DNA from 4 places in the Streptomyces sp. NPDC052023 genome. Region 1 is predicted to be linked to each of the others. Evidence: riboswitches for the same ligand, from Rfam matches in the RefSeq annotation. Region 1 holds a riboswitch; each other region holds the start of a gene.
What was found. A riboswitch is a leader RNA that binds a small molecule or an ion and turns the genes downstream of it on or off. The one in region 1 is predicted to bind cobalamin.

Region 1 (7,634 bases):
CCTCGCCGAGCACGAGCCGACCCATGTCCTCGGCGTGCCGACGATGATCCGGATGATGCTGGACCGCGTCGCCGAGGGCGGCCACCCCGAGTTCACCCCGCCCACCGCGCTCGTGGTCGGCGGCTCCCCGCTGGACGAGGCCACAGCCGAGGAGGCGGGACGCGTCTTCGGCTGCCCGGTCGTCAACCTGTACGGCTCGGCCGACGGCGTCAACTGCCATACGGGGCTGGCCGCCGAGGTACCGGGAGGTGACGGGCCCGGCGTCGTCGCGGGCCACCCCGACCCGCGCGTGGCCGACATCCGGATCGCCTCGCCCGGCACCCGCGAACTGCGGGAGCTGCCGAGCGGCACGGTCGGCGAGATAGTGGCCCGCGGCCCGATGACCCCGCTGTGCTATGTCGCCGCCCCGGACCTCGACGCCCGCTACCGCACCGACGACGGCTGGGTGCGCACCGGCGACCTCGGGCTGCTCCAGAAGGACGGCGTGCTGCGGATCGTCGGGCGGCTCAAGGACGTGGTGATCCGTGGCGGGGCCAACATCAGCCCGGCGGAGGTGGAGATCGAGCTGGCGAGCCATCCGCTGGTCCGGGACGTGGTGTGCGTCGGCGTGCCCGATCCGCTGATGGGCGAGCGGCTCGCGGCGTGCGTGGTCCCGCGCGAGGGTCGCACGCCCACGCTGGCCGAGCTGTGCGCCCACCTCGACGCGCGGGGACTGGAGCGGCGCAAGCACCCCGAACGGCTGCTGGTCGTCGCGGAGTTGCCGCTCACCCCGGCGGGCAAGCCGGACCGTGCCGCACTGCGGGAACGATTCGCCACGCAGCCGGGCCCGGAGCGGCCGCTGGCTCCGGCCGGCTGAGTCCGTCACGCGCTGAGGGGGCCGCCCGCGCCGGGCGGCCCCCTCGGTGCGTGACGCGACGCCGTTACGAGGCGGCCATCGCCGTCTCCACCGTCTTCGCCGCTTCCCGGTAGACCGCCAGCAGGTCGAGGTCCGTCCCCGGGTAGTTGACGATCTCGACCTGCTCGGCGCCCGAGTCGGGCAGCACCGTGCCGGTCGTCATGTGCGCGTTGTCCAGGACGAGTCGCGGCTTCGTCCTCGACAGCTCGGACAGCTGCTTCGCCGTCACGGCCTCGGGCCCGAAGGTACCGGCGAGTTCGGCGCCCGCCAGCTTCGCCGCCCAGGTCGTGAACACCTGGGCGACGACGGTGGGCTGCTTGCCTTGCGGCCACTTGGCCTTCAGGCCCTTCTGCAGCGCCGCGTACTCGGAGTCGAAGGAGGCGGTCCACCGTGCGGCGGCGTCCTGGGTTCCGAACAGCTGCGCCAGACGGGCGACTTCGGCCTTCGCCTTGTCCGCGTCGTTGTCGAGAGCGACCTCGACCAGCTCGGCGTCGGAACCGGCCGCCTCCTTGATCTTCGCGGCGTACGGCTCGAAGGGCGCGTAGAGGACGTAGTCGGCGTCCGCCACCGCCACGAGGTCGGAGGGCCTGGGGTCGTAGTCGGGGGCGTGCTGCACCGACTGCGGGACGATGACCTGCACGTCCCCGGCGCCGGCCGCCTTGGCGAGGGCGGCCTCCCAGGTGGTGGTGGCGACGACCACCGGCGGGGAGTCCTTGGCGCCGGACGACGCGGACGGCGCCGAACCGGACTCGGTGTCGCCGCCGCAGCCGGTCGAGGTCAGGGCGAGCCCCGCGATCAGGGTCAGTGCGAGGAGGGAAGAGTTGCGGACGCGGGTGCGCGCCATGAGCTGATTCTCCGTTCGGGTATGAGATGGACGGCGAGGACGACCACGCCGGCGGTCAGGACGAGGACCGGCCCGGGCGGCCAGTCGAAGCGGAGGGCGACGAGGAACCCGGTGAGGTTCACGGCGACCCCGATGCCGACCGCCCAGGCGGTGATGGACTTCAGGGAGGTGCCCAGGCGGCGGGCGGCGAGCGCGGGCAGCAGGGTGAGGGCGTCGACGAGCAGCGCGCCGGTGAGCTTGATGGCTCCGGCGACGGCCACCGCGACCAGGACGAGCAGCACCAGGGTGAGCCGCTCGACCCGGACGCCCGAGGACAGGGCCAGTTCACGGTCGTACAGCAGCAGGGCGAGGTCGCGGCGCCGCCACCAGAACAGGGCCGGCACGGCGACGGCCAGGGCGCCGATCACCCACAGGTCGGCCGTGCCGACGGAGAGGATCGATCCCCACAGCAGGGCGAACGCGCCCGCCGCGTTGACCCCGGAGACCGCCAGCACGAGCAGCGCCGCCGCGATCGCCAGGCTCATGAGCAGGCCCATCGCCCCCGACAGCCCGTCCGGAGTGCGGGCCAGCGGCGCGACCCCGGCTCCGGCGAGGGCGCAGGCGAGGAGCGCGCACAGCATCGGGTCGAGCCCGGTCAGCAGACCGACCGCGATACCGAGCAGCGCCACATGCATCATGGCGAACCGCACCGGCATGATGTCGAGGCCGACGATCACGACGCCGACCACGGGCAGGCCCACGGCCGCCAGCAGCAGGGCGGCACCCGCGCGCTGGACCGGAACGAGTTGCAGCAACTGGCCGACATCGGCCGCGGCCAGGGCGGTCACCGCACCTCCCGCAGACTGCCCGCGGCCATCTCCAGCACCCGGTCGCAGCGGTCGGCCAGCGCCCGGTCGTGGGTGACGACCACGACGGTCACCGGCAGGGACAGCAGCACGTCGGCCGCCTCCTCCTGCCCGGCGAAGTCGAGTGCCGCGGTGGGTTCGTCGGCCAGCAGCACGCCGGCGCCCGCGGCGACGCAGCCGACCGCCCGCGCCAGATACATCCGCTGCAGCTGGCCGCCGGACAGGGTGTGCAACGGCCGGTCCACGAGCTGCCCGACGCCGAGCTTCGCCGCCGCCTCGACCGCTTCGGCCTTCGCACCGCCACTGGCCAGCAACTCCCTGGCCGGCAGCGGGAACCGGCCGACCGCCGGCTTCTGCGGAATCCACGCGCACGCCCGGCGCCGCCACGCCCACTCGGCCGCGCTGCGGGTGTCCCGGCCGCCCACCAGGATCCGGCCGCCGGCCCGGCGGTGCAGGCCGAGCACGGCCCGCAGCAACGTGGTCTTGCCCGAGCCGTTGGTACCGGTCAGCGCCACCCGCCCGCCGGCCGCGATGTCGAGGTCGACGCCCCGCACGGCCTCCACGCGGCCGTGCCGGCAGGCGACCTCGCGCATGACGACGTCCAGTCCTTCCATGCCACCTCCTCGCTCCTGAACAGGTGTCGGAAGCGGAGGGCGGTTGGTTCCCGGGCATCGCGGGGTGCGTGACTTCCTCATGTCCGACTTCACCATCCGAATGCCGGACCTGCCCTCCCCACCCGCGCGACGCCGCGTAGGGTGGTCCGCGCAGCTGGTTCGCCCCGTCCGCCAGGCGGGATGCGTCGTAAGAGGGAACCCGGTGGGAATCCGGGACTGCCCCGCAGCGGTGAGTGGGAACGACCGCCGTCATACGCACTGGGCCCGAGGAAGTGGGCCTGGGAAGCGACGGCCAGTAGGTGTCTCGTACGACACGAGGCGTGCCCGCGAGTCCGAAGACCTGCCAACTGCCCGCGCGCGAACCCTCGTGCGCGGACATCCCGGTGACCTCGAGGGCGGGTCGGCGTACATACCAGACGGATCGACCGTGCCGTTGCCGCGCGGGGTCGGGTCCTTCCGGTTCCGTCGCCCTTCGCGTTCTCGTCCCGTCCCCGGGATCTCAGGGATTCATCTCGCGAAGGAGATCTCCGTGACACCGAAGTCCGCAGCCGCGGCAGCACGGGCCACCGTGTACGGCTACCCCCGCCAGGGTCGGAACCGGGAACTGAAGAAGGCGATCGAGGGCTACTGGAAGGGCCGCGTCACCGCCGACGCCCTCCGTGCCACCGCCGCCGAGCTGCGAGCCGGCAACTGGCGCCGGCTCGCCGAGGCCGGCATCCACGAGGTGCCGACCGGCGACTTCTCGTACTACGACCACGTTCTCGACACCACCGTGATGGTCGGCGCGATCCCCGCCCGGCACCGGGAGGCCGTCACCGCCGGCGCGCTCGACGGCTACTTCGCCATGGCCCGCGGCACGCAGGACGTGGCGCCGCTGGAGATGACGAAGTGGTTCGACACCAACTACCACTACCTGGTGCCGGAACTGGGTCCGGACACCGTGTTCGCCGCCGACTCCACCAAGCAGGTCGCCGAGCTGAAGGAGGCCCTCGCCCTGGGTCTGACGGCCCGCCCGGTCCTCGTCGGCCCCGTCACGTACCTGCTGCTCGCCAAGCCCGCGCCCGGTGTCCCCGCGGACTTCGAGCCGCTCACGCTGCTGGACCGGCTCCTGCCGGTGTACGCCGAGGTCCTCGCCGACCTGCGCGCGGCGGGCGCCGAGTGGGTTCAGCTCGACGAGCCCGCCCTCGTCCAGGACCGCACGCCCGCCGAACTGAACGCCGCGGCCCGCGCCTACCGCGAGCTCGGCGCCCTGCCCGACCGGCCCCAGTTGCTCGTCGCCTCGTACTTCGACCGGCTCGGCGACGCCCTGCCGGTCCTGGCCAAGGCCCCCGTCGAGGGACTCGCGCTGGACTTCACCGAGGCCGCCGCCGCCCACCTGGACGCCCTCGCCGCCGTCGGTGGTCTGCCGGGCAAGCGGCTCGTCGCCGGTGTCGTCAACGGCCGCAACATCTGGGTCAACGACCTGGAGAAGTCCCTGGCCACCCTCGGCACCCTGCTGGGTCTGGCCGACCGCGTCGACGTGGCCGCCTCCTGCTCGCTGCTGCACGTGCCCCTGGACACCGCTCCGGAGCGGGACATCGAGCCGCAGATCCTGCGCTGGCTCGCCTTCGCCCGGCAGAAGACCGCCGAGGTCGTCACTCTCGCCAAGGGCCTCGCCCAGGGCACCGACACGATCACGGCGGAGCTGGCCGCCAACCGTGCCGACCTCGCGTCCCGCGCCGGCTCGCCGATCACCCATGACCCGGCCGTGCGCGCCCGCGCCGCCGCCGTCACGGAGGCCGACGCCCGCCGCTCCCAGCCCTACGCCGAGCGGGCCGCCGCCCAGCGCGCCCACCTCGGCCTGCCCCTGCTGCCGACCACGACCATCGGCTCCTTCCCGCAGACCGGCGAGCTGCGCGCCGCCCGCGCCGACCTGCGGGCCGGGCGGATCGACGACGCCGGCTACGAGGAACGCATCAAGTCCGAGATCCAGGAAGTGATCGCCTTCCAGGAGAAGACCGGCCTCGACGTCCTCGTGCACGGCGAGCCCGAACGCAACGACATGGTCCAGTACTTCGCCGAGCAGCTCACCGGCTACCTCGCCACCCAGCACGGCTGGGTCCAGTCGTACGGCACCCGGTACGTCCGCCCGCCGATCCTGGCCGGCGACATCTCCCGCCCCGACCCGATGACGGTGCGCTGGACGACGTACGCCCAGTCCCTCACCGGCCGTCCGGTCAAGGGCATGCTCACCGGGCCGGTCACCATGCTCGCCTGGTCCTTCGTCCGCGACGACCAGCCCCTCGGCGACACCGCACGCCAGGTCGCCCTCGCCCTGCGCGACGAGGTGGGCGACCTGGAGGCGGCGGGGACCTCCGTCATCCAGGTCGACGAGCCGGCGCTGCGCGAGACCCTGCCGCTGCGCTCGGCCGACCACGCCGCCTACCTGGCGTGGGCGACGGAGGCGTTCCGGCTCACCACCGGCGGCGTTCGGCCGGACACCCAGGTCCACACGCACATGTGCTACGCCGAGTTCGGGGACATCGTGCAGGCGATCGACGACCTCGACGCGGACGTCATCAGCCTGGAAGCCGCCCGTTCCCACATGCAGGTCGCCCGCGAACTGGCCGCGCACGGCTACCCGCGCGAGGCCGGACCCGGCGTGTACGACATCCACTCCCCGCGCGTCCCGAGCGCCGAGGAGGCCGCCGAACTGCTGCGCACCGGCCTGAAGGCCATCCCCGCCGAACGGCTGTGGGTCAACCCGGACTGCGGTCTGAAGACCCGCGGCTGGCCGGAGACCCGGGCGTCCCTGGAGAACCTGGTGGCCGCGGCCCGCACGGTCCGCACGGAGCTGCCCGCCTCCTGAACCGGGCGGCCCCGAAAGGCCGGGGCGCGATCGCGCGCGCCCCGGCCCCCGGGAGCGGGCCTGTCAGGTCGCGGTCGCCGCGGCTGCCGCCCGGCCCGCCGCACGGCCGGAGAAGAGACAGCCGCCGAGGAAGGTCCCCTCCAGGGACCGGTATCCGTGGACGCCGCCTCCGCCGAAGCCCGCCACCTCACCGGCCGCGTACAGGCCGGGGACCGGACCACCGGAGGCGTTCAGTACGCGGCTGGAGAGGTCCGTCTGGAGGCCGCCGAGGGTCTTGCGGGTGAGGATGTTGAGCCGCACGGCGATCAGTGGGCCGGCGGAGGAGTCCAGGATCCGGTGGGCGGAGGCCGTGCGGCTGAGCGTGTCCCCGGGATAGGCCAGCGCGTTGCGGATGCCCATGACCTGGACGTCCTTGGTGTACGGGTTGGCGATCTCACGGTCGCGGGCCTCGATCTGCCGCTGGAGGGAGGCGAGTTGGATCAGGTCCTGGCCCGTCAGCCTGTTCATCCCGGCCACCAGTTGCGGCAGGGTCTCGGCGACGACGAAGTCCTCCCCCTTCTCCTTGAACCGCTCGATCGGCTCGGGCGTCTGCCAGATCCGTGACAGCAGCTTCCAGACGTTCTTCTGGGTGAGGTCGGGGTTCTGCTCGGAGCCGGAGAGGGCGAACTCCTTCGCGATGATCTTCTGCGTGGTCACGAACCAGGAGTAGTCGTACCCGGTGGCGGTGATCGACTTGAGGGTGTGGAGGGTGTCGTAGCCCGGGATGTCGGGGCTGGAGAAGCGCTTGCCGGTGGCGTCGAACCACATCGAGGACGGGCCGGGCAGGATGCGGATGCCGTGGCCGGGCCAGATCGGGTCGTAGTTCTTGAGGCCCTCCGTGTAGTGCCACATGCGGTCGGGGTTGACGATCCGCCCGCCCGCCCGCTCGGTGATGGCGAGCATCCGGCCGTCCACGTGCGCGGGCACCCCGGTGATCATGGACTTCGGCGGAGTGCCGAGGCGGGCGGGCCAGTTGCTCCGGACGAGGTCGTGGTCGGCGCCGATGCCGCCGGAGGTGACGATCACGACCGGGGCGCGCAGCTCGAAGTCACCGATCACCGTGCGGGAGCTGGGCCTGCCGCGCGCGGCGTCACTCGGCTCCAGGACCGCGCCCCGCACGCCGGTGACGGCGCCCGCGGTCACCACCAGCTCGTCCACCCTGTGGCGGAACCTGAAGGTCACCAGCCCGTCCCTGACGGCCGCCCGCACCTTCTTCTCGAAGGGCTCGACCACGGCCGGCCCGGTGCCCCATGTGACGTGGAAGCGCGGCACCGAGTTGCCGTGGCCGTCCGCGAGTCCGCCACCCCGCTCGGCCCAGCCGACGATCGGGAACCACTGCACGCCGAGCCCCGACAGCCAGGACCGCTTCTCCCCCGCGGCGAAGTCGACGTACGCCTCGGCCCACTTGTACGCCCAGTGGTCCTGGCCCGACGGGTCGTCGGGCCCGCGGTCGAACCCGGCCGTGCCCAGCCAGTCCTGCCAGGCGAGGTCGCGGGAGTCCTTGATGCCCATGAGCCGTTGCTCGTGGGAGTCGACGAAGAACAGGCCG
Region 2 (7,634 bases), on a different contig from region 1:
CGAAGCCACGCGGCGGCTGGATCATCACGACGACGTTCCCGAACCGGAGGGAGGCCAGCACGATGTCGTCCCCGTCGACGTACAGCGAACCCGGCGGCTCGCCCCACGCCTCGACCATGGCGTCCCTCAGCTCGGGATCGAGCCCCCCGAACCACGCCCGGTAGTCGTTGAGCGGCACGCGCGCGGGCGCGGCGGCCAACTGCTCCTCCGTGAGCCATTCGACGTCGTGCCCACCCGCCTCGATGAGCCGGTGGATCAGCTCGTCGCCGCCGGAGGGGTACTCGGTGAGGCCGTACCCGGCCTCCCTGAGCGCGTCCAGCACCCGCACCGCCGAGGCGGGCGTGTCCAGTCCCACCGCGTTGCCGACGCGCGAGTGCTTGGTCGGGTACGCCGTGAAGACCAGCGCGATCCGCTTGTCCTCGTTCGGCTTGTGCCGCAGCCGCGCGTGCCGCACGGCGATCCCGGCCACCCGCGCCGCCCGTCCGGGGTCGGCGACGTACACCGGGACGTCGTCCGGCCCCTGCTCCTTGAAGGAGAACGGCACGGTGATCAGCCGCCCGTCGAACTCCGGGATCGCCACCTGCATCGCCGCGTCCATGGGGGTCAGGGCGGCGTCCGACCCGTCCCAGGCGCTCTTCGACGACGTCAGGCACAGCCCCTGCAGCACGGGGATGTTCAGCTCGGCGAGCGCCCCGATGTCCCAGGCCTCGTCGTCGCCGCCCGCCGAGGCCTGCGAGGCGTGGGTGCCGCCGGCGGCCAGGACGGTGGCGACGAGCGCGTCGGCCCGCCCGAGGATCTCGTACAGCCCGGCGTCGGCGCCGCGCAGCGAACCGCAGTACACCGGAAGGGCGTTGGCGCCCCGCGCCTCGATCGCCTCGCACAGGGTGTCGACGAAGGCGGTGTTGCCGCTGAGCTCGTGGGCCCGGTAGAAGAGCACCCCGACGGTGGGACGGCCCTCCTCGAACGCACGGGCGCCGCGGACGCCGTACTGGGGCATCTTCTGCGGCTCGTCGAAGCCCTCACCCGTCAGCAGGACGGTGTCCGACAGGAACCGCGCCAGCTCGGTGAGGTTGGCGGGCCCGCCCTCGACGAGATAGCGCAGCGCCTCCGCCACGACACCGGCGGGCACGGACGACTCGGCCATCAGCTCGGCGTCCGGCACGGCCTCCCCGCCGAGCAGCACGGTCGGAATCCCCGACGCCCTGAGCGCGGCCAGCCCGTCCTCCCAGGCCCGCTTGCCGCCCAGCAGCCGTACGACGGCGATGTCGGCGCCCTCGATCAGCGCGGGCAGCTCGCCGGCGGCGTCGACGCGGGTCGGGTTGCCGATCCGGTAGGAGGCGCCGGAGGCACGGGCCGCCAGCAGATCGGTGTCGGCGGTGGACAACAACAACACAGTGCTCATGCGGGCGCTCCCGGTGGAATGAAAGGCAGTCCTTGCGGCGCGCCCGACTCGATGAGCCGCCACAGCGCGTCCGTGTCCGCGTGCTGTTCGATCAGGTCGCCGAGCCGGTCGAGTTGCTCCTCGCGCAGCGCGGCGAAGGAGGTGCCGGGCGCCGGCACGAACCGGCGGCCCGCGGCGGCGGCCACCTCCCGCAGGAACGCCCGCCGGAAACCGTCCGACTCCAGCGAGCCGTGCCAGTGAGTACCCCAGGTCTGCCCGGCCCGGCACCCGTCCAGGAAGGGATCGCCGCCGGTGACCTCGGCGACGCCGTGATGGATCTCGTACCCCTCGACGGGCTCGCCGAGAGCCTCGCCGGCCGGCCGGGCGAGGGTCTTCTCCCGGGCGAACCGCACCCGCAGGGGCAGGATGCCCAGCCCGTCGACCCGGCCGCGGCGGCTTTCCACGTCGTCCTCGATGTGCTCGCCGAGGATCTGGAAGCCACCGCAGATGCCCAGAACGGGCCGCTGCTCGGCGGCCCTTCGGGCGAGGGCAGCCGCCAGCCCCCGCTCCCGCAGCCACTCCAGCGCCCGTACGGTCCCGCGGGTCCCGGGTATCACCACGAGGTCCGCGTCCGCGAGTTCCTCCGGCCGGTCCACGAACCGCACCACGACGCCGGGTTCGGCGGCGAGGGCGTCCACGTCCGTGAAGTTGGACATCAGCGGCAGGGCGCACACGGCGACGCGCAGCACGTCCTCGCCGACGGGCGGCGCGACGACGGACTCGCGTACCGTCCCTCGCATCGAGACCCGCAGCCCGTCCTCCTCGTCGATGCCGAGCCCGTGCCGGTAGGGCAGCACGCCGTACGTCCGCCGCCCGGTGAGCGACCTGAGCATGTCCAGCCCCGGCTCCAGCAGCGAGACGTCGCCGCGGAACTTGTTGACGAGGAACCCGGCGACGCACCTCTGGTCCTCGGGTGACAACAGGGCCACGGTCCCGAAGAACGAGGCGAAGACACCGCCGCGGTCGATGTCGCCGACCACGAGCACGGGAAGCCGGGCGTTGCGGGCGATCCCCATGTTCACGATGTCGGTCCGCCGCAGATTGATCTCGGCCGGGCTCCCGGCCCCCTCACAGATCACCGCGTCATACGTGCCCCGCAACTCGGCGAGACAGTCGAGCACGGTGCCCAGCAACGCCTGCTGCCGCCCGCCGTGGTAGCCCCGCGCGCTCATCTCCCCGACCGGCCTGCCCAGCAGCACCACCTGGCTGCTGCGCTCCCCGCCCGGCTTGAGCAGCACGGGATTCATCAGCGCGGTCGGCTCCACCCGGCACGCCTGCGCCTGCATGGCCTGCGCCCGCCCGATCTCGGCGCCCTCGCGGGTGACGAACGAATTCAGCGACATGTTCTGCGCCTTGAAGGGCGCGACCTTGACGCCCTGCCGCACCAGCCAGCGGCAGATCCCGGCGGTGACGACGCTCTTGCCGGCGTCGGAGGTGGTCCCGGCGACCAGCAGCCCGCGGCCGGTCATACGCCCCTCCCCGGCAGCCGCCCCCGCAGCCACGCGCCGGCAGCGCCGGCTCCCAGCGCCAGCCAGCTCACCCGCCGGGACAACCGGACGGCCCGCTCGATGTCGCCCACTTCCACCCCACGCCCCCCACCGTTCAGCACCGGCCGGTGCTCGACCCGTCCCGCATACGACGACGTCCCCCCGAGCCGCACCCCCAACGCCCCCGCGAACGACGCCTCCGCGGGCCCGGCATTGGGGCTCGGGTGCTTCGCGGCGTCAGCCCGCCAGGCCCGCACGGCCCCGCGCGGATCGCCGCCCGCCAGCACGGCGAGCGAGGCGGTCAGCCGCGCACCCGGCCACCCCGCGAGATCGTCGAGCCGGGCGGAAGCCCACCCGTACCTGCGGTAGCGCGGCGACTTGTGCCCCACCATCGCGTCCAGCGTGTTCACCGCCCGGAACCCGAGCAGCCCCGGCACCCCGCCGACGGCGCCCCACACCAGCGCCCCGACCACGGCATCGGACGTGTTCTCCGCGACGGACTCCACCACCGCCCGCGCGATCTCCTGCGCGTCGAGGCTCTGCGGGTCCCGGCCGCACAGATGCGGCAGCCGCGCCCGCGCCGCCTCGACGTCCCCCGCCTGAAGGGCCCGCCCGACGGCGCGGGCCTCCCGCCCGAGCGAGGTCCCGCCGACGACGGCCCAGGTGGCGACGCCGGTCAGCGCGACGGAAGCGGCGGGGGAGGACCGTACGGCCCGGCGGGCGGCGGCGCCCAGCGCCACGGCGCCACCGGCACACACGGCGGCGTGCAGCGCGCCCCACCCGCGGTGGTCGCGCCACAGCAGCCGTTCCACGGCCCCGGCGGCCCGGCCGAACGCGGCGACCGGATGCCCCCGGCGGGGGTCGCCGAGGAGAAGGTCGCCGAGGAGTCCGGCGGCGGCGCCGTACGCGTACACGCGATCGGCACGCACGGGGGGCTCAGCCGGCTGCGTCGAAGGGCACAGATCCGGTACGGGACTTCAGTGCACTGCCTGGCATCGCGATATGTCCTCACTCAGGGTGTCCACGCCCTGGTTCGACGAGACCGGAGGCGAGAGTTCCTGGCTCCCGGGGAGGTACCTCCCCGGTCACAGTGGCGGGACCGCGCCGGATTCGCACCGGACTTCCTCTTCTGCCGCCGTACATGGCCCCGGAAGTCCACCACGGGGCGAGAACAGCCGTCAACTTGCCGTTGACCTGCGGCGGGACGATTGTGCTGCGGCCCACACGGCACGGGCGACACCGGTCTCACCCACGCCGCGCCCGCCCTCGCCGCACACGGCGAAGCGCCCCGCCCGGGGCCCTCGTGGAGGGCGCCGCGCGGGGCGCGAGAACGTGGCCGGACGAGTGCGCAGCGCCGTCAGGCGACGATCAGATAGATCCCGTAGCCCACGGCCACCGCGCACGCGGCGAACGCGGCGTACGCGCCGGTGACCGCGAGCGCCGCCGACTCCCCCTGCTCCGCCGCCCGTTCGCGTCGCGACAGACCGGCCACGCCGAGGGTGAACAGGCCCACCAAGGCCACGGTGACCACGAGGCTGACGCCGAAGACGGAGCCGAGAGCCGCCCAGTCGATCTTCATGTTGCTGCTGCTTCCTTCAGTGACCTCAGGCTCAGACGGTGGCCTGAGAGGGCGTCGGCTCCGAGGCCGTCTTCTGTGCGGGGATCGTCGCCGTGAGGCCGTCCACGGGGGTGCCGGCCGGCGGCGGCGTCACCGCGGCCATCGCCGCCGTCACCACACCGGCGGGCTCCCCGGCCTCGTCGTTGACGTTCGTGTGGTCCACGACCTCGCGACGGGAGATCTTCCAGATCGCGGCGCTGGAGACGACCAGGAAGACCGCGACCACGGCGGTGCCCCAGGGACCGAAGCCCGTCACCCACTCGGCGATCGCGCCGACCAGCGCGGCGGCCGGGAGCGTCAGACCCCAGGCGACGAACATCCGGGTGGCGGTGGACCAGCGGACCACGCCGCCCTTGCGGCCCAGGCCCGCGCCCATCACCGCACCGGAGACCGAGTGCGTGGTGGAGAGCGAGAAGCCCAGGTGGGAGGAGGCCAGGATGACCGTCGCGGCACTGGTCTGCGCCGCGAAGCCCTGCTGCGGCTGAAGGTCCGTCAGGCCCTTGCCCATGGTCCGGATGATGCGCCAGCCGCCGAGGTAGGTGCCGAGCGCGATGGCGATGCCCGCGGAGAGGATGACCCACAGGGGCGGGTCGGAGTCGGGGGCGAGGGTGCCGCCCGCGACCAGGGCGAGGGTGATGATGCCCATCGTCTTCTGTGCGTCGTTGGTGCCGTGCGCCAGCGAGACCAGGCCCGCCGAGGCGATCTGCCCGGCGCGGTAACCCTTCGCGGAGGCCTTCCCGTCGGCCTTCCTGCCGAGCGTGTACGTCAGCCTGGTGGCGAGCATGGCCGCGATGCCCGCCACCAGCGGGGCGGCGATCGCCGGGATCAGCACCTTGGTGACCAGCACGTCGCCGTGCACGGCACCGACGCCGGCCGAGGCGACCGTGGCGCCGATCAGGCCGCCCATCAGCGCGTGCGAGGAGGAGGACGGCAGGCCGACCAGCCAGGTCAGCAGGTTCCACAGGATCGCGCCGACCAGTGCGGCGAAGATGACCTCGGGACGGATGCCGCTCTCGTCGACCAGGCCCTTGGAGATCGTGTTGGCGACCTCCACGGAGAGGAAGGCGCCGACCAGGTTGAGGACGGCGGACATGGCCACCGCGACCTTGGGTCTGAGGGCACCCGTCGAGATGGTGGTGGCCATCGCGTTCGCGGTGTCGTGGAAACCGTTCGTGAAGTCGAACGCGAGAGCGGTTACCACCACAATCGCGAGGATCAGCGAGATGCCTTCCATTTACCCAGGCAATCGTTCGAGGTCATTGGCTGGACGAACGTAGGTAACCTAAGTGAACGAAAGGTGAACTGAGAGGGGCTTGCTGGTGTCCGTGGGAGGGGGTCGTTGCACCCTCGGGGCTCACGGCACCCGGTCCCGTACCGCCGGCCCCGGATTCCGTAAGGCCGGAGGCCCTTCGCCGGCCGCTCGAGCCGGGTCATGGACGCGTGGAAAGAGAGAATGGTCACCCGGCAGGGCGCCGCCCGGTCGCCCGGCGGACAGTGGGGTTCCCCCCTGCCCTCGCGCCCGCACCGGGACAGGCCGAAGCCCGCCTGGCAGGATCGCGGCATGGCTGAACAGCGTGGAGAGCGGCGGAATGTCCGAAATGTCCGGGACGTCCACGGCTGCGCGCAGGGGGCGCCGGAATCGCGGGGGAGCGGTGTGCCGGACGAGGAGGCCCGGGCCTGGGAGGAACTCGTGGCCACCGCGCGCCGGACCGTGTCCGAGGGCCTGGTCGCCGGAACGTCCGGCAACGTCTCCGTACGTGTCGGCGACACGGTCCTCGTCACCCCGTCGGGTGTCCCCTACGACCGGCTAGGGCCGGACGACATCACCGGCGTGAGCCCCGACGGGCGGCAGGTGCGCGGCACGCTCGTACCGACGAGCGAACTGCCCATGCATCTCGCCGTCTACCGCACCACCGACGCCCGCGCCGTCGTCCACACCCACGCCGTGCACGCCACCGCCGTCTCCACGCTCGTCCCGGAACTCCCGCTGATCCACTACATGGCCGGCGCGCTCGGCGGCCCCGTCCGGGTCGCCCCCTACGCGACGTACGGCACCGAGGAGTTGGCCGAGAACATGCTCCGCGCCCTCGCAGGCCGCTCCGGCTGCCTCCTGCAGAACCACGGCACCGTCACCTACGGCACGACCCTGGCCCAGGCATACGACCGCACGGCCCAGCTGGAGTGGATGTGCCGCCTGTGGCTGGCGGCCTCCTCCGTGCCGGGCCTGACGCCGTCCCTGCTGTCGCAGGAGCAGCTGAAGGAGGCGGGTGAGCGGCTGCGGGGGTACGGGCAGCGAGGCTGAGCGCATGCGGGCGCCCCTCGCTACCACCCGGAGCGCCCCCCTTCCCTTTCCACGCGCCAGGTCGCATCCCCCAGCCCTGCGCCAGTCGCATCCCCCCGTCCGGCCGTTCCGCTGGCCGCCGGACGAGCCGGACAGGACACTGGAGCCGTGCGCACTGTCAAAGCGACGGCCGCTGCCGTCACCGCCATGACGGTGGTCGGCGCCGCAGCGGTGGCCGCCGGCCGGTTCGCCAGCGACGCCGCGCTGAAGGCGCCGCCCGGCCGGCCACTGCCCACCGAACCCCGGCTCACCGTGCACGGCACGGCCGCGGGCCGCGTCACCCTCACCCGCGCCCTCGCCTCCCTGCGCCCCGGCAACTACGGCCTCGCGGGCAACGGCTCCCACGCGGTCGTCGGCCCCGTCCTGGACTCCGCCCCGCATCCGCCCGACTCCGTCGTACGCCGCCTGGAACGCGTCACCCACGGCACCCTGGAGCCCGGCGACAAGGTCTGGCTCACCCCGGGGCTGCACATCGGAGACCCCGGCACGGCGCTCGGCCTGGACCACACCGACGTCGAGATCCCCGGCGAACTCGGGCCCCTGCCCGCCTGGTTCGTGCCCGGCGCCCGGGACACCTGGGTCGTCATGGCACACGGCCTGGGCACCGGCCGGGAACACCCCATGAATCTCATGACCTTCCTGCACGGCCTGCGCTTCCCCGTTCTCGACCTCGCCTACCGGGGCGACCCCGGCGCCCCCCGCTCCCCGAACGGCCTGAACCATCTCGGCGAGACCGAGTGGCGCGAC
Region 3 (7,634 bases), on a different contig from region 1:
ACCGGGTCCTCGTCGACGTACAGCACGTCGGGCTCGACGACCGCCCGGGGATACTGCCGCTCCAGCTCGTCGGCGTGCCGCCAGTGCACGGCGCACCGCCGACCGTCCAGCAGCCCGGCGGCGCCCAGCACGAAGACCCCGGAGCACACGCTGAGCACTCGTGCGCCCCGGTCGACTCCCCGGCGCAGGGCGTCGAGCAACTCGGGCGGGAAGGTCCGCGTCTCGTAGCAGGAGCCGGCCGGCACGGCGATCAGGTCGGCTGTCTCCAGGCGGTCCAGCCCGTGCTCGACCTGCATGGAGAAGCCGGCGTTCGACCGCAGTTGGGGCCCCTCGGCGGAGGTGACCGCGAAGTCGTACACCGGCAGTCCGTCGTCGCTCCGGTCGATGCCGAAGACCTCGCAGACGACGCCGAGCTCGAAGGGGTTCACACCGTCGACGAGGACGGCTGCCACGTTCTGGAGCATGTGCCCAGTGTGCCTCAGCGGTGGCAGTAAATCGAGGGTCTACGGCAGTCCTGCCACTGTCGGTAAGGAGTATCCGGCGCGAGAGTGGTGTCATGAACGCGAACCACATCGAAGCCCTCATCGGAATGCTGGCCGTGGCCGGACTCTTCGCGGTCATGGTCCTCCCCGCCCTCATCGGCATCGCGCACGAGCGACGCGTCGACCGGGAGATCAGGGAGGCCCAGGACCGCTTCAGGGAGAAGGAGGATCAGAAGTCCTCGTCCAGGTCGACCGTGCCCTCCACGGCGACCTGGTACGCGGAGGGACGCCGCTCGAAGAAGTTGGTCAGCTCCTGAACCCCCTGAAGCTCCATGAAGGAGAAGGGGTTCTCGGAGCCGTAGACCGGGGCGAAGCCGAGGCGCGTCAGGCGCTGGTCGGCGACGCACTCCAGGTACTGCCGCATCGAGTCGGTGTTCATGCCCGGGAGGCCGTCACCACAGAGGTCGCGCGCGAACTGCAGCTCGGCCTCGACGGCCTCCCGCAGCATGCCGGTGACCTGCTGCTGGAGCTCGTCGTCGAAGAGGTCCGGCTCCTCCTTGCGGACGGTGTCGACCACGTCGAACGCGAAGCTCATGTGCATGGTCTCGTCGCGGAACACCCAGTTGGTGCCGGTCGCCAGGCCGTGCAGCAGACCCCGGCTGCGGAACCAGTAGACGTACGCGAAGGCGCCGTAGAAGAACAGGCCCTCGATGCACGCGGCGAAGCAGATGAGGTTGAGCAGGAAGCGGCGGCGGTCGGCCTTGGACTCCAGGCGGTCCAGCTTCTCGACCTCATTGATCCACTTGAAGCAGAACCCGGCCTTCTCGCGGATGGACGGGATGTTCTCGACGGCGTCGAAGGCCGCCGCCCGGTCCTGCGGGTCGGGGAGGTAGGTGTCCAGCAGGGTCAGGTAGAACTGGACGTGCACCGCCTCCTCGAACAGCTGGCGGCTCAGGTAGAGCCGTGCCTCGGGGGAGTTGATGTGCTTGTACAGCGTCAGCACCAGGTTGTTCGCCACGATCGAGTCGCCCGTCGCGAAGAACGCCACGAGGCGGCCGATCAGGTGCTGCTCCTCCGGGGAGAGCTTCGCGAGGTCGGCGACGTCCGAGTGGAGGTCGACCTCCTCCACGGTCCAGGTGTTCTTGATGGCGTCCCGGTAGCGCTCGTAGAAGTCCGGGTAGCGCATCGGACGCAGAGTCAGCTCGAAGCCGGGGTCGAGAAGGTTCTGGGAACGGCTGGACATTACTGGCAGGCCTCGCAGGACTCGGGGTTTTCCAGGGAGCAGGCGACCGCTTCGGGCTCGGGCGTCGCCTGTACGGGGATGGTGGCTCGGTCTTGTGCCTGGGCCGCGCGGGCGATCCGGGTCGCCGGGCGTGAGCGCAGGTAGTACGTCGTCTTCAGGCCCGACTTCCAGGCGTAGGCGTACATCGAGGAGAGCTTGCCGATGGTCGGCGTCTCCAGGAAGAGGTTCAGCGACTGGGCCTGGTCGAGGTACGGGGTCCGCGCGGCCGCCATGTCGATGAGCCCGCGCTGCGGGATCTCCCACGCCGTGCGGTAGAGCCGCCGTACGTCCTCGGGGATCCAGGCGAACTCCTGCACCGAGCCGTTCGCCTCGCGCAGCGCCTCACGGGTGCGGGCGTCCCAGACGCCGAGCGCCTTCAGCTCCTGCACCAGGTAGGAGTTGACCTGGAGGAACTCGCCGGACAGCGTCTCACGCTTGAAGAGGTTCGAGACCTGCGGCTCGATGCACTCGTAGACACCGGCGATCGAGGCGATCGTCGCGGTGGGGGCGATGGCCAGCAGCAGGGAGTTGCGCATGCCGACCGCGGCGATCCGCTCGCGCAGGGCGGCCCAGCGCTCCGGCCAGGCCGGCTCGACGCCGTAGTGGTCGGGGTGGAGCACCCCACGGGCGGCGCGGGTCTTGTCCCACGCCGGCAGCGGCCCGTTGCGCTCGGCGAGGTCGGCGGACGCCTCGTACGCGGCGAGCATGACGCGCTCGGCGATGCGGGTGGAGAGGGCCTTGGCCTCGGGCGAGTCGAACGGCAGCCGCAGCTTGAAGAAGACGTCCTGCAGGCCCATCGCGCCGAGGCCGACCGGCCGCCACCGGGAGTTGGAGCGGCCCGCCTCCTCGGTCGGGTAGAAGTTGATGTCGACGACGCGGTCGAGGAACGTGACGGCGGTGCGGACGGTCGCGTCGAGCCGCTCCCAGTCGATGTCGTCGTCCACGACGAACGCGCCCAGGTTGACCGAGCCCAGGTTGCAGACGGCCGTCTCCCCGTCGCTCGTGACCTCCAGGATCTCCGTGCAGAGGTTCGAGGAGTGGATGACGTGGCCGGGCTCGGCGGTCTGGTTGGCGGTGCGGTTGGCGGCGTCCTTGAAGGTCATCCAGCCGTTGCCGGTCTGCGCGAGGGTGCGCATCATCCGGCCGTACAGCTCGCGGGCGGGCAGCGTCTTCTTCGCCAGGCCCTTCTCCTCGGCCGCGCGGTACGCGGCGTCGAACTCCTCGCCCCACAGGTCGACCAGCTCGGGAACGTCCGACGGCGAGAACAGCGACCACGGCGCGTCCGCGTTCACCCGGCGCATGAACTCGTCCGGGATCCAGTGCGCGAGGTTGAGGTTGTGCGTACGGCGGGCGTCCTCACCGGTGTTGTCCCGCAGCTCCAGGAACTCCTCGATGTCGGAGTGCCACGTCTCCAGGTAGACGGCGGCCGCGCCCTTGCGCCGGCCGCCCTGGTTCACGGCGGCGACCGAGGCGTCCAGCGTCTTCAGGAACGGGACGATGCCGTTGGAGTGGCCGTTGGTGCCGCGGATCAGCGAGCCACGGGAACGGATCCGGGAGTACGACAGCCCGATGCCCCCGGCGTGCTTGGAGAGCCGGGCGACCTGGTGGTAGCGGTCGTAGATGGAGTCCAGCTCGTCCAGGGGGGAGTCCAGGAGGTAGCAGGACGACATCTGGGGGTGGCGGGTGCCGGAGTTGAAGAGGGTCGGGGAGGAGGGGAGGTAGTCCAGGCGGCTCATGAGCCTGTAGAGCGCGGCGACTTCGTCCACCGACCGGGGGGTGTCGTCCTCGGCGAGACCGGCGGCGACGCGCAGCATGAAGTGCTGGGGCGTCTCGACGACCTTGCGGGTGATCGGGTGCCGGAGCAGATAGCGGCTGTGCAGCGTGCGCAGGCCGAAATAGCCGAAGCGGTCGTCGCCGGCCGGGTCGATCAGGGCGTCGAGGCGGTCGGCGTGCAGGCGCACGAAGCCGGCCGTGCGGTCGGCGATGAGGCCTTCCCGGTGCCCCACGGCGACGGACTCCGTGAAGGTCGTGACGCCCTGGGAGGCGGCTTCGGCGGCGATGGAGACGGTCAGCAGCCGGGCGGCGAGCCGGGAGTAGGCGGGGTCCTCGGAGATGAGGCCGGCGGCGGCCTCCGTCGCCAGCTCCCGCAGCTCGGTCTCGTCGGCCCGCGCGGAGCGGCCGCGCAGCGAAGCGGCGGCGACCCGGCCGGGGTCGGCGTCAGGGAGGTCGGCGGTCAGCTCGGTCAGGGTCCGCAGCAGCGCGGTTCCGGGACCGTCGGATTCCACTTCCACCGTTGTCGCTTCGGCCGGTGCGGCTGGCGCGATGGTCACGTGGGGCTCTCCCTCGCTCGGCACGGGGGCCTCGCCGAGGGCAGGGGGCAGCACACGAGCGCACGGGGCGTCGCGTCCACCGGCCCATTCCACGAGACCCGGACGTCAGGACACCCGGACCGGTTGGCCGGGCGCACTGTCGGCAGGTCCTCGGACTGACTCCTGTGCACAGACATGCACAAGTACACCGTTGCGGGACAGTTCCGGATTCGCACCGGATTCCCCTGCGGCGACAGCGAGCATGAGCATACATCTAGTGCCGGGTGCCGATGGCGCCCCCATATGTTGTGTCGCCGATGACTTCAGAGCGTCAACTCGTAGGTGAGGAGCGTGATGTCGTCCAGCTCGGGGAGGGGGTTCCAGTCGCGGTCGGGTGTGCGGGTGAAGCCGAGGCGTTCGTAGATGCGGTGGGCCGTGTGCATGGTGCGCTGGGTGGAGAGGACGATGCCGGTGCAGCCGTCCGTGGTGCGTGCGCGGTCGATGCAGGCGCGTACGAGTGCCTCGCCCACGCCTCGGCCGCGGGCCTCCCGGGCGACGGCCAGCATGCGGATCTCGGCCTCCGCGGGGCGGGCTATGTCGGCCATGGGGCCGCCGGACGGGACGAAGGTCACGCCGCCGAGGACACGGCCGTTCTGTGCGGCCACCAGGACTTCGGCTGCGGCGGCCCGTTTGGCGACGTCCCTGAGTTCACCGAGGTATTCGTCGCTCTCGCCGAAGTCGAGCAGGCCGTCCTGGAGGTAGGCCTGGGCTGTGATGTCGCCGAGGGTGGCGTAGTCGGTGGGCAGTGCGGGGCGGATGACGAAGTCCATGGGGGGAGTGTGCACGACAGCGGGCCGCCGTTGTGCTTGATGCCGGCGGCCCGCTGCGGGTCGTGGGGGGTGTCGCGCCCGGGCGGCGGAGCCGCATATCGCTACAGTCCCCGGCCCCTTGAGGGGCGTTGTGCTCGCGTTCCCTAGTGACTCGCTCCCGCGGTCGCCGGCGGCAGTTCCACCTGGACGCCGGGGTCGCCCGCGTCCGCCGTGTAGTCCTCGGGCCTGGTCTCGTCGACGCCCTCAGGGGCCTTCACGGCCTTCAGGACGAAGGTGAGGACCACCGTGACCACCAGGTTCAGGACGAACGCCGTGAGGCCGATGTAGCCGATCTCACCGATGCCGGGGATCTCCGCCGACGAGCCGCCGAAGTGCTTCTGCGTCGGGGAGGCGACGCCGTACGCGGCGACCGTGCCGTAGATCATGCCGACCGCCCAGCCGGCCAGCAGGGCCCAGCGGTGGAACCAGCGCGTGAACAGGCCGCCGACCAGGGCGGGCATGGTCTGGAGGATCCAGATGCCGCCCAGCAGCTGGAAGTTGATGGCGACCGTCTTGTCCATGCCCAGGACGAAGACGAGCGCGCCGACCTTCACCAGCAGCGACACCAGCTTGGAGACCTTGGTCTCCTGCGCGGGTGTGGCGTCCGGCTTGAGGAAGTCCTTGTAGATGTTGCGGGTGAAGAGGTTGGCCGCCGCGATCGACATGATGGCCGCCGGGACCAGCGCGCCGATGCCGATCGCCGCGAACGCGACGCCGGTGAACCAGTCCGGGAACATGTTCTCGAAGAGCTGGGGGATCGCCAGCTGGCCGTTCTCCACCTTGACGCCGGCCGCGATCGCCATGAAGCCGAGCAGGCCCAGCAGGCCCAGCATCAGCGAGTACAGCGGCAGGATCGTGGAGTTGCGGCGGATCACGTCCCTGCTGCGGCTGGAGAGCACCGCCGTGACGCTGTGCGGGTACATGAACAGCGCGAGCGCCGAGCCCAGCGCCAGCGTGGCGTACGTCCACTGCGAGGCCGCGTTCGGCACGAGCCCGCCCGCACCGGCCGCCTCGTACTTGTCGCTCGCCGCGCTGAAGATGTCGTCGAAGCCGCCCAGCTTGATGGGGATGTAGATGATGGCGACGGCGATGACGATGTAGATCAGCGCGTCCTTGACGAACGCGATCAGGGCCGGCGCCCGCAGACCCGACGAGTACGTGTACGCCGCCAGCACGCCGAAGGCGATCAGCAGCGGCAGGTCCTTGATGAACCAGTTGGTGTCCTCGCCGCCGCCGATGCCCATCACGTCCAGCACGGCCTGGATGCCGACGAGCTGGAGCGCGATGTACGGCATGGTCGCGAGGATGCCGGTGACCGCCACCGCCAGGGACAGGCCCTTGGAACCGAAGCGGCCGCGGACGAAGTCCGAGGTGGTGACGTAACCGTGCTTGTGCGAGACCGACCACAGGCGCGGCAGGAAGACGAACATCATCGGGTAGATGAGGATCGTGTACGGGACGGCGAAGAATCCGGCCGCGCCCGCCGCGTAGATCGCCGCCGGCACGGCGACGAAGGTGTACGCCGTGTAGAGGTCGCCGCCGAGCAGGAACCAGGTGATCCAGGTGCCGAACGACCGGCCGCCCAGGCCCCATTCGTCGAGGCTGTGCTCGTTCTCGGCCTTGCGCCAGCGCGCGGCCAGGAAGCCCATCACCGTGACGGCGAGGAAGAAGAGGATGAAGACGGCGAGTGCGACGCCGTTCACGCCGTCCTTCATGCTCCGGCACCCCCCTGAGCCTTGCGGGCGCGCTGGTCACGCTGCCACAGCCAGTACGCGATCATGGTGAGGCCGGTGGAGATCACGACCCAGGCCATCTGGTACCAGTAGAAGAACGGGATGCCGATGAACGTCGGGTCCGTCTTCGCGTACGAGCTCACCCAGAGCATGGACGCGAACGGTGCTATCAGGCAGAGGGCGACGACGACGCGCACAGGCGTCACCACCGGCCCTCTGTTCACATCTGGGGCTTCTGACATCGGACGACTCCGTCCCCTCGCTGATCACCTGGTGTAACGCGCAGGCAATCTAGGTCACGGTGTCCCGCTACCGGAAGCCCTTGTTCAGATACCGGTACCTCAGCAGCAGCGGAAGCCCTGCCGCGGGTCCTTTTCCTGCCGGTCCGTCCGCATTCGCTCGAACTCCCGCCGGGTGGGTACCCCGACGTCGGGATGATCCTTTCGGACATGCGTGACATAGCGGTCGTAGGCCGACTCGTCGGTCAGCTCACGGACGTACCAGCGCACCCCGCTAGTCACCCGGCGCAGCAGTGCCGACGGTCGCACGGCGGACCTCCTCCTTCTCCTCCCGCGTGGCGATCAGGCCGGCCGGTGCCACGAGCTTCGACTCGACGTACGGCGCCTCGCTGAGCGTGGTGAGCGCGGGCCGCCGGATGTGCCGTACGCAGATCCGCGTGGCGTCCGCGAGCACGACGACGATCAGCAGGGCCAGCACGGCGGTCAGGACGCCGTCCACGGTGGAGTTGGTGACGACGGTGTGCATGTCGTCCATCGACTTGGCCGGCGGCAGGATCTCGCCCCGGTCGATGGCGTCCTGGAAGACCTGCCGCTGCTTGAAGAAGCCGACCTTGGGGTCGCTGGAGAAGACCTTCTGCCAGCTGGCGGTCAGGGTGACGACGGCGTCCCGGGCGAGCGGGACGCCCGTGATCCAGGCCCACTTGAGGCGGCCGGACTTGA
Region 4 (7,634 bases), on a different contig from region 1:
CCCGCGGGGCGATGTCGGTCGCCAGGAAGGTGAGTTGGCCGACGTCTCGGCACGCCTCGACTTCCTCCCAGGTCACCGGTGCCGAAACGGTCGGCGTCGCCCGCGCGCGCAGGGTGTACGGAGTCGCCGTCGTCTTGCGGGCGGCGTTCTGACTCCAGTCGACGAAAACCTTTCCGGGCCGCAGGCTCCGCGTCATCCGGTGTACGACCAGTCGGGGCATCACCCGTTCCGCCTCCACCGCGAGCTCTTTGGCGTACTCCGTCACCTGGTCGGAGGGCGTCGGCCGGACCGCCGCCAGCAGATGCAGCCCCTTCGAACCGGACGTCTTCGGATACGCCTCGATCCCGTCCGCCGCCAGCCGTTTTCGCAGCCACAGCGCGACCTCGCAGCAGTGCACGACGGTCGCCGGCGGACCCGGGTCCAGGTCGAAGACGATCCGGTCGGCCACCGCCGGCGCGGAGATCACCCATTGGTGGGTGTGGAACTCGGCCACCAGGTTGGCCGCCCACATCAGGCTCGCGAGGTCCTGCACCAGCACCATCCGGGCCGGGCCCTCTGTCCGCGGCACCTCGGCGGTGGTGACCCACTCGGGGGTACCCGGGGGCACGTTCTTGGTGAAGAACACCTGCCCGCCGGGGCCGTCCGGGTAGCGCAGGAAGGACACCGGCCGATCCCGCAGATGAGGCAGGAGCACGCCGGCGGTCGTCGCGTAGTAGTGCAGCAACTCGCCCTTGGTGAAGCCGGTGGCCGGGTGCAGCACCTTCTCCAGATTGCTGAGCGCGACCCGTCGCCCCTCCACCTCTGTGATCGGCGTCATACGATGAGAATCACACGAAAACCATGAGAACCGTATGAACGCTGCTGATACCGCCTCGAAAGGTGCTGAATGTGCGATCCATATGGAACGGCGCCATCTCGTTCGGCCTGGTCAGCATCCCGATCAAGCTGGTGAACGCCACCGAGAGCCACACGATCTCGTTCCGCCAGATCCACACCGAGGACGGCGGCAGGATCCGCTACCGCAAGTTCTGCGAGCTGGAGGACCGCGAGGTCAGCGGGGCCGAGATCGGCAAGGGGTACGAGGACGCGGACGGCTCGATCATCCCGATCACCGACGAGGACCTGGCCCATCTGCCCCTCCCGACCGCCAAGACGATCGAGATCGTGGCCTTCGTGCCCGGCGACCGGATCGACCCGCTCCAGATGGACGCGGCCTACTACCTCGCCGCCAGCGGCGCCCCCGCCGCCAAGCCGTACACGCTGCTGCGCGAGGCGCTCAAGCGGAGCAACAAGGTCGCCATCGCCAAGTTCGCGCTGCGCGGCCGGGAGCGGCTGGGCATGCTGCGGGTGGTCGGCGACGCCATCGCCATGCACGGGCTGCTGTGGCCGGACGAGGTCCGCGCGCCCGAGGGCGTCGCCCCCGACACCGGCGTCACCGTCCGCGACAAGGAACTCGACCTCGCGGACGCCCTGATGGACACCCTCGGCGAGGTCGACCTGGAGGATCTGCACGACGAGTACCGCGAGGCCGTCGAGGAGGTCATCGCCGCGAAGGCGGCCGGCGAGGCGCCCCCCGAGGCGCCCGAACCCGCGGCGGGCGGCAAGGTGCTCGACCTGATGGCGGCCCTGGAGAGCAGCGTCCGCGCGGCGCGGGAGTCGCGCGGCGAGGCACCGGCCGAGCAGGCCGACGTCCACGCCCTCCCGCAGCGCAGGACCAGCCGCGCCGCACCCAAGGAACCGGCCGGCAAGAAGTCCACGGCGAAGAAGACGGCCGCCAAGAAGACCACCGCGTCCGCGAAGAAGACCGCGGGCAAGTCGGCGCAGGGGACGAAGAAGACGGCGGCCTCGAAGAGTACGGCGAGCACGGCGAAGAGCACCGCGAAGAAGACGACGGCGAAGAAGACGGCGTCCCGCAAGCGTTCGGCCTGACCCCGCGACCCGGCGACCGGGCACTCGACCTCGACCCCCGTGCCGAACTCGACACTTGTGTCACAGACTCCAGGACGCGGTCGATCATCCACCGGTCGGTCGGGTAAACAGGTGAGGGGGGACAGGACCGGCGAAACGGGGGCACGGCGCGATGCGATCCGAGCAGCAGCAGAACGGGACGCGGGACCAGGAGGTTCCCGGCGAGGCGTGGTGGGCGGGCCTCGGCCCGGTCGGGGGCGTCATCCTGCTCCTGGCCGGCCTCGGCGTGCTCGTCTGGATCTTCCTGGACCTGCCCGGTGCCCGTGGCCCGCACCTGTCCTACGAGGCGGCCAAGATCGTGGCGATCGGCGCGGTGGTCGCGGGTACGACGCTGCTCGCACGGCGCAAGAAGGGCGGGGACGCGGCGGAGGACTGACGGCGCCGGCGCCCGGCGGCTCTCAGCCGCGCGGCCCGGCCCGCTCCGCCGCCAGCGCCGCCAGCTCCTCCGCCGTCCGCGGACCGGCCGCCGTACCGTCCAGCAGTCCCTGGCCACGCAGCAGTTCCGCCGCGGCGACCCCCCACGGCAGGCGCAGGCCCGCCTCCCTCAGAAGCTCCGCGCGGGCCAGGTTCTCGGACGCCGGGCCGGTGCGCACGCCGGACGGGGTGAGCAGGGCCGCGTCGTCGGCCCAGCGCAGGGCGAGGTCGACGTCGTGGGTGGCCATCACGACCGTCGTGCCGCCCGCCCGCAGCCCGTCGAGGGTGGCCAGCAGCCGTTCCTGACCGTCGGGATCGAGTCCGGCCGTCGGCTCGTCGAGGATCAGCACCCGCGGCCGCATGGCGACCGCACCGGCGATCGCGGTCCGCTTGCGCTGCCCGTAGGACAGCAGATGCGTGGGCCGGTCGGCCAGTGCGGCGATGTCCAGCGCGGCCAGCGCCTGGGCCACCCGCGCCCGCACCTCGGCGTCCGGCAGCCCCAGGTTGAGCGGCCCGAACGAGACGTCCTGCGCCACCGAGGCGGCGAACAACTGGTCGTCCGGATCCTGCACCACCAGCTGGACGGTGGTCCGCAACCGGGTCAGCCCCTTCCGGTCGTACGACACCGCGGTCCCGTCCACCGTCAACTCCCCGTCCCGCGGCCTCAGTCCGCCGCTGAGCAGCCGCATCAGCGTGGTCTTGCCGCTGCCGTTGCGGCCGAGCAGCGCCAGCGCCCGCCCCTCGCGCACCTCGAAGTCGAGCCCGCTGAGCACGGCAGGGCCGTCCTCGTAGGCGAACGACGCGCCCCGCAGGGCGACCAGGGGGGCGGCCTCGCTCATGACAGCGGCCTTTCGAGTACGAAGGTGAGGGCGGCCAGCGCGGCGAGCAGCGCGACGCTCACGGCCGTGAACGGCACGGAGACGCGGGCCTCGGGCACCAGCACCCGCAGCGTGCCGTCGTAGCCGCGCCCGGCGAGCCCGGCCTGCAGGCGCGTGGCCCGGTCGAAGGCGCGCACGAAGGCGGTGGCGCCGAGCCCGGCCAGCGACCGCCACCGGGCGGCGCGCGTGGTGTGCCCGAGACGGGCCGCCTGCGCGTCACGGATCCGGCGCACGGAGTCCAGGAGCAGAAAGCTCATGCGGTACGTCACCAGCGCCACGTCGACGACGGGCGCCGGGACGCCGGCCCGGACCAGGCGGGGCAGCAGATCGGACATCGGGGTGGTGAACGCGAACAGCAGCACACCGAGGGAGGCGGCCGAGGTCCGCAGCAGCAGTTCCCCGGCGCGCACCGCGCCGCCGCCGGCGAGAGCGGCGAACCCGTCCGGGCCGCCGACCCGCACCAGCAGCGGCAGCGCGCCGGTGACGCAGAACCCCAGCGGCACCCGGTAGGCCCGCCACAGCCTCCGCCCGGGCACGCCCGCCGGTCCCAGCAGCACGGCCAGCGCCGTCACCAGCACCAGCGCCGCCCCCGGCCAGGGCGGCAACGAGATCGCCAGCACCGTGAGCCCCAGCCCGAGCACGGCCTTGTCCACGGGATGACGGCGGCGCCAGCGGCTGCTGTGCGCCGCCGCGTCGATCGGCAGCACGAGGCTCAGGCCCCTTCGGCTCCGTCGTGCCCGGGAACCCGCACCGCGCCCTGCTGTTCCCCGGCGCGGGCCTCGCCCTGGCGGCGGCCCCGCCGGACGCCGAAGTAGTAGGCGAGCGCGCCCGCGCCGACGGCCGCCTGGAGGGCGAACAGACCTGACTCGATCTCACCGGACGGAGGCTCGTACAGCGGCGAGAACCAGGGCTCGTAGTCCGGGTCCAGCTCGGTGATCGCCGTCTCCGCCTCGGCGTCGGCGCCGGCGAACGGTTCCTCCTTGTGGTCACCGAGCCCGAACACCAGCGGCAGCACCGCGAGGGCCGCGACGGCGATCAGCAGCAGGAGGTTGATCCTCGTGTTGCGCTTCATCGGGCCACCGCCTCGGTGCCGTTGTTCCGGGTGCCGGTCTTCTGGGTGAGCAGCACGCCCAGCCTGGTCAGTTCGCCCTTGCTGGACTGCACGAGCAGCCGCATCACCAGGACCGTCAGCAGCCCCTCGCTGACCGCGAGCGGGATCTGCGTGACCGCGAAGATGGAGCCGAACTTGCCGAGTGCGCCGAGGAATCCGCTGCTCGGGTCGGGAAAGGCGAGCGCCAGCTGGACGCTGGTGACGCAGTAGGTGGACAGGTCGGCCACGAACGCGCCGAAGAACACGGCCACCATCAGCGGCACGTCGAACCGCCGCAGCAGCCGGTAGATTCCGTAGCCGGCCCACGGCCCGATGATCGCCATCGAGAAGACGTTGGCGCCGAGCGTGGTCAGCCCGCCGTGCGCGAGCAGCAGCGCCTGGAACAACAGGGTGATGGTGCCCAGCACCGCCATCACCGGCGGCCGGAACAGGATGGCGCCCAGTCCCGTGCCGGTGGGATGCGAGCAACTCCCGGTCACGGACGGCAGCTTCAGCGCCGACAGGACGAAGGTGAAGGCGCCCGAGGCGCCGAGGAGCAGGGTGCTCTCGGGATGTTCCCGCACCTCTCGGGTGAGGGAGCGGACTCCGTGGACGACGAACGGCGCGGACGCGACGCCCCAGGCGATCGCGTGCGCCGGAGGCAGAAAACCCTCGGCTATGTGCATGGCTTCAGCAGACCCTCTCCAGCACCTCGTGGATGGTGTACAACGCGCCTCGGCCGGTCTCCTGGCTGACGGGTGACACCGCCCGTGCTCCGCCTTCCCGGGTCACAAGGACCCAGTGGCCGCCCCTTGAGGGCCGGAGCCGGACTTCCCGATCACAGTGGCGAGGGCCGCACCGGCATCACACCGGATTTCCCGTTCACCAAGGCGTGGTGACAGTAGTGCGCCCCCGGGGGTGGTGACAAGCGGTGCACCGGGGGCGCGAAGGCGCTGGTCACGCGGCGCTCCACGGCGGCGGGGTGACCTGCCCGGCCGCGGTGACCCACGGTGGCCGGTGCGTTCGCGACCCGCGCCCGGGCGTGTCCCGTACAACGGACGTGTCCGAAGTGCTGGGCATCAACGGTCATAGCCCGTACGTGAATTGAGGGCGGTTGAACGATCGGGGACGTACGCCGAACCGGGGTCCGGGTGACGAGGGCGCTGGGAACGCCGGGGCGCGACGGACGGAAAAGAGCATGCGAGCACGCGTCACGGCGAGGTAGGTTCCTGCTGTTCGCAAGGGGGATCAAGTGGCGAAGCTGAACCAGATCATCGCTGTCGAAAAGGGCGTCAAGAGCAAGTCGCTCCAGGACATCACCGCGGCGCACCAGAAGGTGCAGAAGCCGGCACTGCTGGCCGGTATCTCACGCACGTACCAGCCGAAGGACGAGGAGGGCGAGCAACTGCCGCCCGAGTCCACGCGGGTCCAGGTGCAGGCCGAGGACGTGCTGCGCGAGATGTCGGCGTCGCTCACCAGGCTGTTCGACGTGACCGCCACCAAGGACTGGGCGAACTGCACGGCCCGCGCGGACGTCACGGTCGACGGCCGGACGATCGTCGCGGACGTCCCGGTCAGCTATCTCCTCTTCCTGGAGAAGCAACTCACCGACCTGCACACGTTCGTCAAGAAGCTCCCGACCCTCGACGCCGCCGAGTCCTGGTCCCACGACCCGTCGACGGACTGGTGGAAGACGGACCCGGTCCGCACGATCCGCACCAAGAAGGTCCCCCGCAACCACGTCAAGGCGGAGGCGACCGAGAAGCACCCGGCGCAGGTCGAGGTGTACTACGAGGACGTGCCGATCGGGTACTGGACGACGGTCAAGTTCTCGGGTGCCCTCCCGGCGCGACGGGTCAACGAACTGGTGGAGCGGGTCGAGAAGCTCCAGCAGGCCGTCAAGTTCGCCCGCGAGGAGGCCAACGGCGCCGAGGTCACCGACCAGCGCGTCGGCGACGTGGTGTTCGGCTACCTGTTCGGCTGACCTGGCCGCGGGTAGCATCCATGATCGCCCCCGCGTGCGAGCGCGGGGGTGCGCACCAGGCGCGGGCCGGATTGAGGACCGGTTCGCGTGATGAGCGCAAGCTGACACTGAAGTTCAGCCTGAAGAAGCGGTGACAGTGAAGGTTCGAGTCCTTCCCCCGGCACAGCGTGACCAACGGGCCGGGGTAGCCCAACATGGCAGAGGCAGCCGCGGTCAATCTCAGACTCTCGCTCCAGTCTCAGCATCGCCGCCGATCGCCGGATCGACCGAGGCCGGACGGACGCCGTCGGATGCGAGTTCGACTCTCGCCTGCACCTCTCGCACGGTGCGGTAGTTCAAAGGAAGAACACGACGGCATGATGACTGATCCGTCCTCTTAAACGCCGCCGGCGTGCGCAATTGGGTGGCACCCCAGGGGCCCGGGAGCTGGATACGACTCCCGGGCTCCGCCACGCCCGCCCGTACCGGCCCTCCGTAGCAGGCCGACGTGCTGCGGGCACCGATCACCCGGGCGGATGCCATGACGGGCAGTCCGTTCCTGGTGGTGGCCCAGAACATGGCCGCCTGACCCGCAGCCTCCCGCTGTCAGCCCGGAGGAGGCCGATGTGACCCGTTTGATCCTCGATCAGAGCACTGGAACCTCCGGATGGCTTCCCCGATGAGCGCTCCGCGCGATGTCGCTCTAGCCTCCGAAATGAGCGCTGAATGGATCTTCTGATGGCGCGCTCCATTCGGTTCAAGGAGGAGATATGCGCAGGATTCGTACGGTCGCTGTCGCGACCGCCGTCATAGCTGGCGTCGGGTTCATGGGTATTCCGGCCACCGCCCAAGCGTCCGAAGGCGGCCATGGCGGCGGGTGCAGATCCCATGACATGAACATCGACATCCTCGGCCAGGTGGGCATCCTGAACGGTCTGGGTGCGAACCTGGTGAACGGCGAGGGTAGTCCTGGTGCGCAGTTCACTGACATCGGTTCAGAATGCGGTTTCGGCCGATAGCCGTCTCGCATATCTCACCGAATGGGGCAGGGGCGCAGGGCCGGTAAGCCCTGTGCCCGCCCATCAGTTGGCTGCTTGTGCTCATCTCAAGGGTGGATGCCGAAGGCCCCGGACCGTGACAGGTCCGGGGCCTTCGCGCGGGCTGGCTCCCCACGCACGACGGGATCCGGCCCACCTGCCGCTCACCCCACCACGCCCGGCGCTCACCAGGTCCGGTCACACTCCGCCCACGGCTCACGGGGCCTGACGAGGCGTACCGCACCGAACGCGAACGCCTGAGCCGCGACGAGCGCGGCGAGCAT

Region 2: another riboswitch for cobalamin. It lies ahead of ACIHCM_RS30395 (cobalamin biosynthesis protein); the one in region 1 lies ahead of metE (5-methyltetrahydropteroyltriglutamate--homocysteine S-methyltransferase).
Region 3: another riboswitch for cobalamin. It lies ahead of ACIHCM_RS23765 (ribonucleoside-diphosphate reductase subunit alpha); the one in region 1 lies ahead of metE (5-methyltetrahydropteroyltriglutamate--homocysteine S-methyltransferase).
Region 4: another riboswitch for cobalamin. It lies ahead of ACIHCM_RS23335 (energy-coupling factor ABC transporter permease); the one in region 1 lies ahead of metE (5-methyltetrahydropteroyltriglutamate--homocysteine S-methyltransferase).

Annotation. Positions count from the first base shown of each region.
Region 1 covers NZ_JBIUBW010000005.1:399,774-407,407, reverse strand. The annotation lists gene ACIHCM_RS14435 (class I adenylate-forming enzyme family protein) at 1-856, shown strand, start outside; gene ACIHCM_RS14430 (metal ABC transporter solute-binding protein, Zn/Mn family) at 921-1,739, opposite strand; gene ACIHCM_RS14425 (metal ABC transporter permease) at 1,697-2,566, opposite strand; gene ACIHCM_RS14420 (ATP-binding cassette domain-containing protein) at 2,563-3,198, opposite strand; cobalamin riboswitch at 3,337-3,561, shown strand; gene metE (5-methyltetrahydropteroyltriglutamate--homocysteine S-methyltransferase) at 3,728-6,046, shown strand; gene ACIHCM_RS14410 (FAD-binding dehydrogenase) at 6,110-7,634, opposite strand, start outside.
Region 2 covers NZ_JBIUBW010000020.1:92,789-100,422, forward strand. The annotation lists gene cobN (cobaltochelatase subunit CobN) at 1-1,402, opposite strand, end outside; gene ACIHCM_RS30390 (cobyric acid synthase) at 1,399-2,910, opposite strand; gene ACIHCM_RS30395 (cobalamin biosynthesis protein) at 2,907-3,857, opposite strand; cobalamin riboswitch at 3,958-4,103, opposite strand; gene ACIHCM_RS30400 (hypothetical protein) at 4,286-4,507, opposite strand; gene ACIHCM_RS30405 (anion permease) at 4,539-5,780, opposite strand; gene ACIHCM_RS30410 (class II aldolase/adducin family protein) at 6,108-6,848, shown strand; gene ACIHCM_RS30415 (alpha/beta hydrolase) at 6,996-7,634, shown strand, end outside.
Region 3 covers NZ_JBIUBW010000012.1:114,081-121,714, reverse strand. The annotation lists gene ACIHCM_RS23780 (GlxA family transcriptional regulator) at 1-464, opposite strand, end outside; gene ACIHCM_RS23775 (hypothetical protein) at 557-799, shown strand; gene ACIHCM_RS23770 (ribonucleotide-diphosphate reductase subunit beta) at 712-1,725, opposite strand; gene ACIHCM_RS23765 (ribonucleoside-diphosphate reductase subunit alpha) at 1,725-4,094, opposite strand; cobalamin riboswitch at 4,218-4,380, opposite strand; gene ACIHCM_RS23760 (GNAT family N-acetyltransferase) at 4,397-4,903, opposite strand; gene mctP (monocarboxylate uptake permease MctP) at 5,047-6,657, opposite strand; gene ACIHCM_RS23750 (DUF3311 domain-containing protein) at 6,654-6,917, opposite strand; gene ACIHCM_RS23745 (YbdD/YjiX family protein) at 7,017-7,223, opposite strand; partial or broken gene ACIHCM_RS23740 (carbon starvation CstA family protein) at 7,189-7,634, opposite strand, start outside.
Region 4 covers NZ_JBIUBW010000012.1:24,777-32,410, reverse strand. The annotation lists gene ligD (non-homologous end-joining DNA ligase) at 1-817, opposite strand, end outside; gene ACIHCM_RS23360 (Ku protein) at 880-1,929, shown strand; gene ACIHCM_RS23355 (hypothetical protein) at 2,081-2,344, shown strand; gene ACIHCM_RS23350 (ATP-binding cassette domain-containing protein) at 2,367-3,221, opposite strand; gene cbiQ (cobalt ECF transporter T component CbiQ) at 3,218-3,967, opposite strand; gene ACIHCM_RS23340 (energy-coupling factor ABC transporter substrate-binding protein) at 3,973-4,332, opposite strand; gene ACIHCM_RS23335 (energy-coupling factor ABC transporter permease) at 4,329-5,036, opposite strand; cobalamin riboswitch at 5,070-5,255, opposite strand; gene ACIHCM_RS23330 (hypothetical protein) at 5,603-6,334, shown strand; gene ACIHCM_RS23325 (hypothetical protein) at 7,084-7,332, shown strand.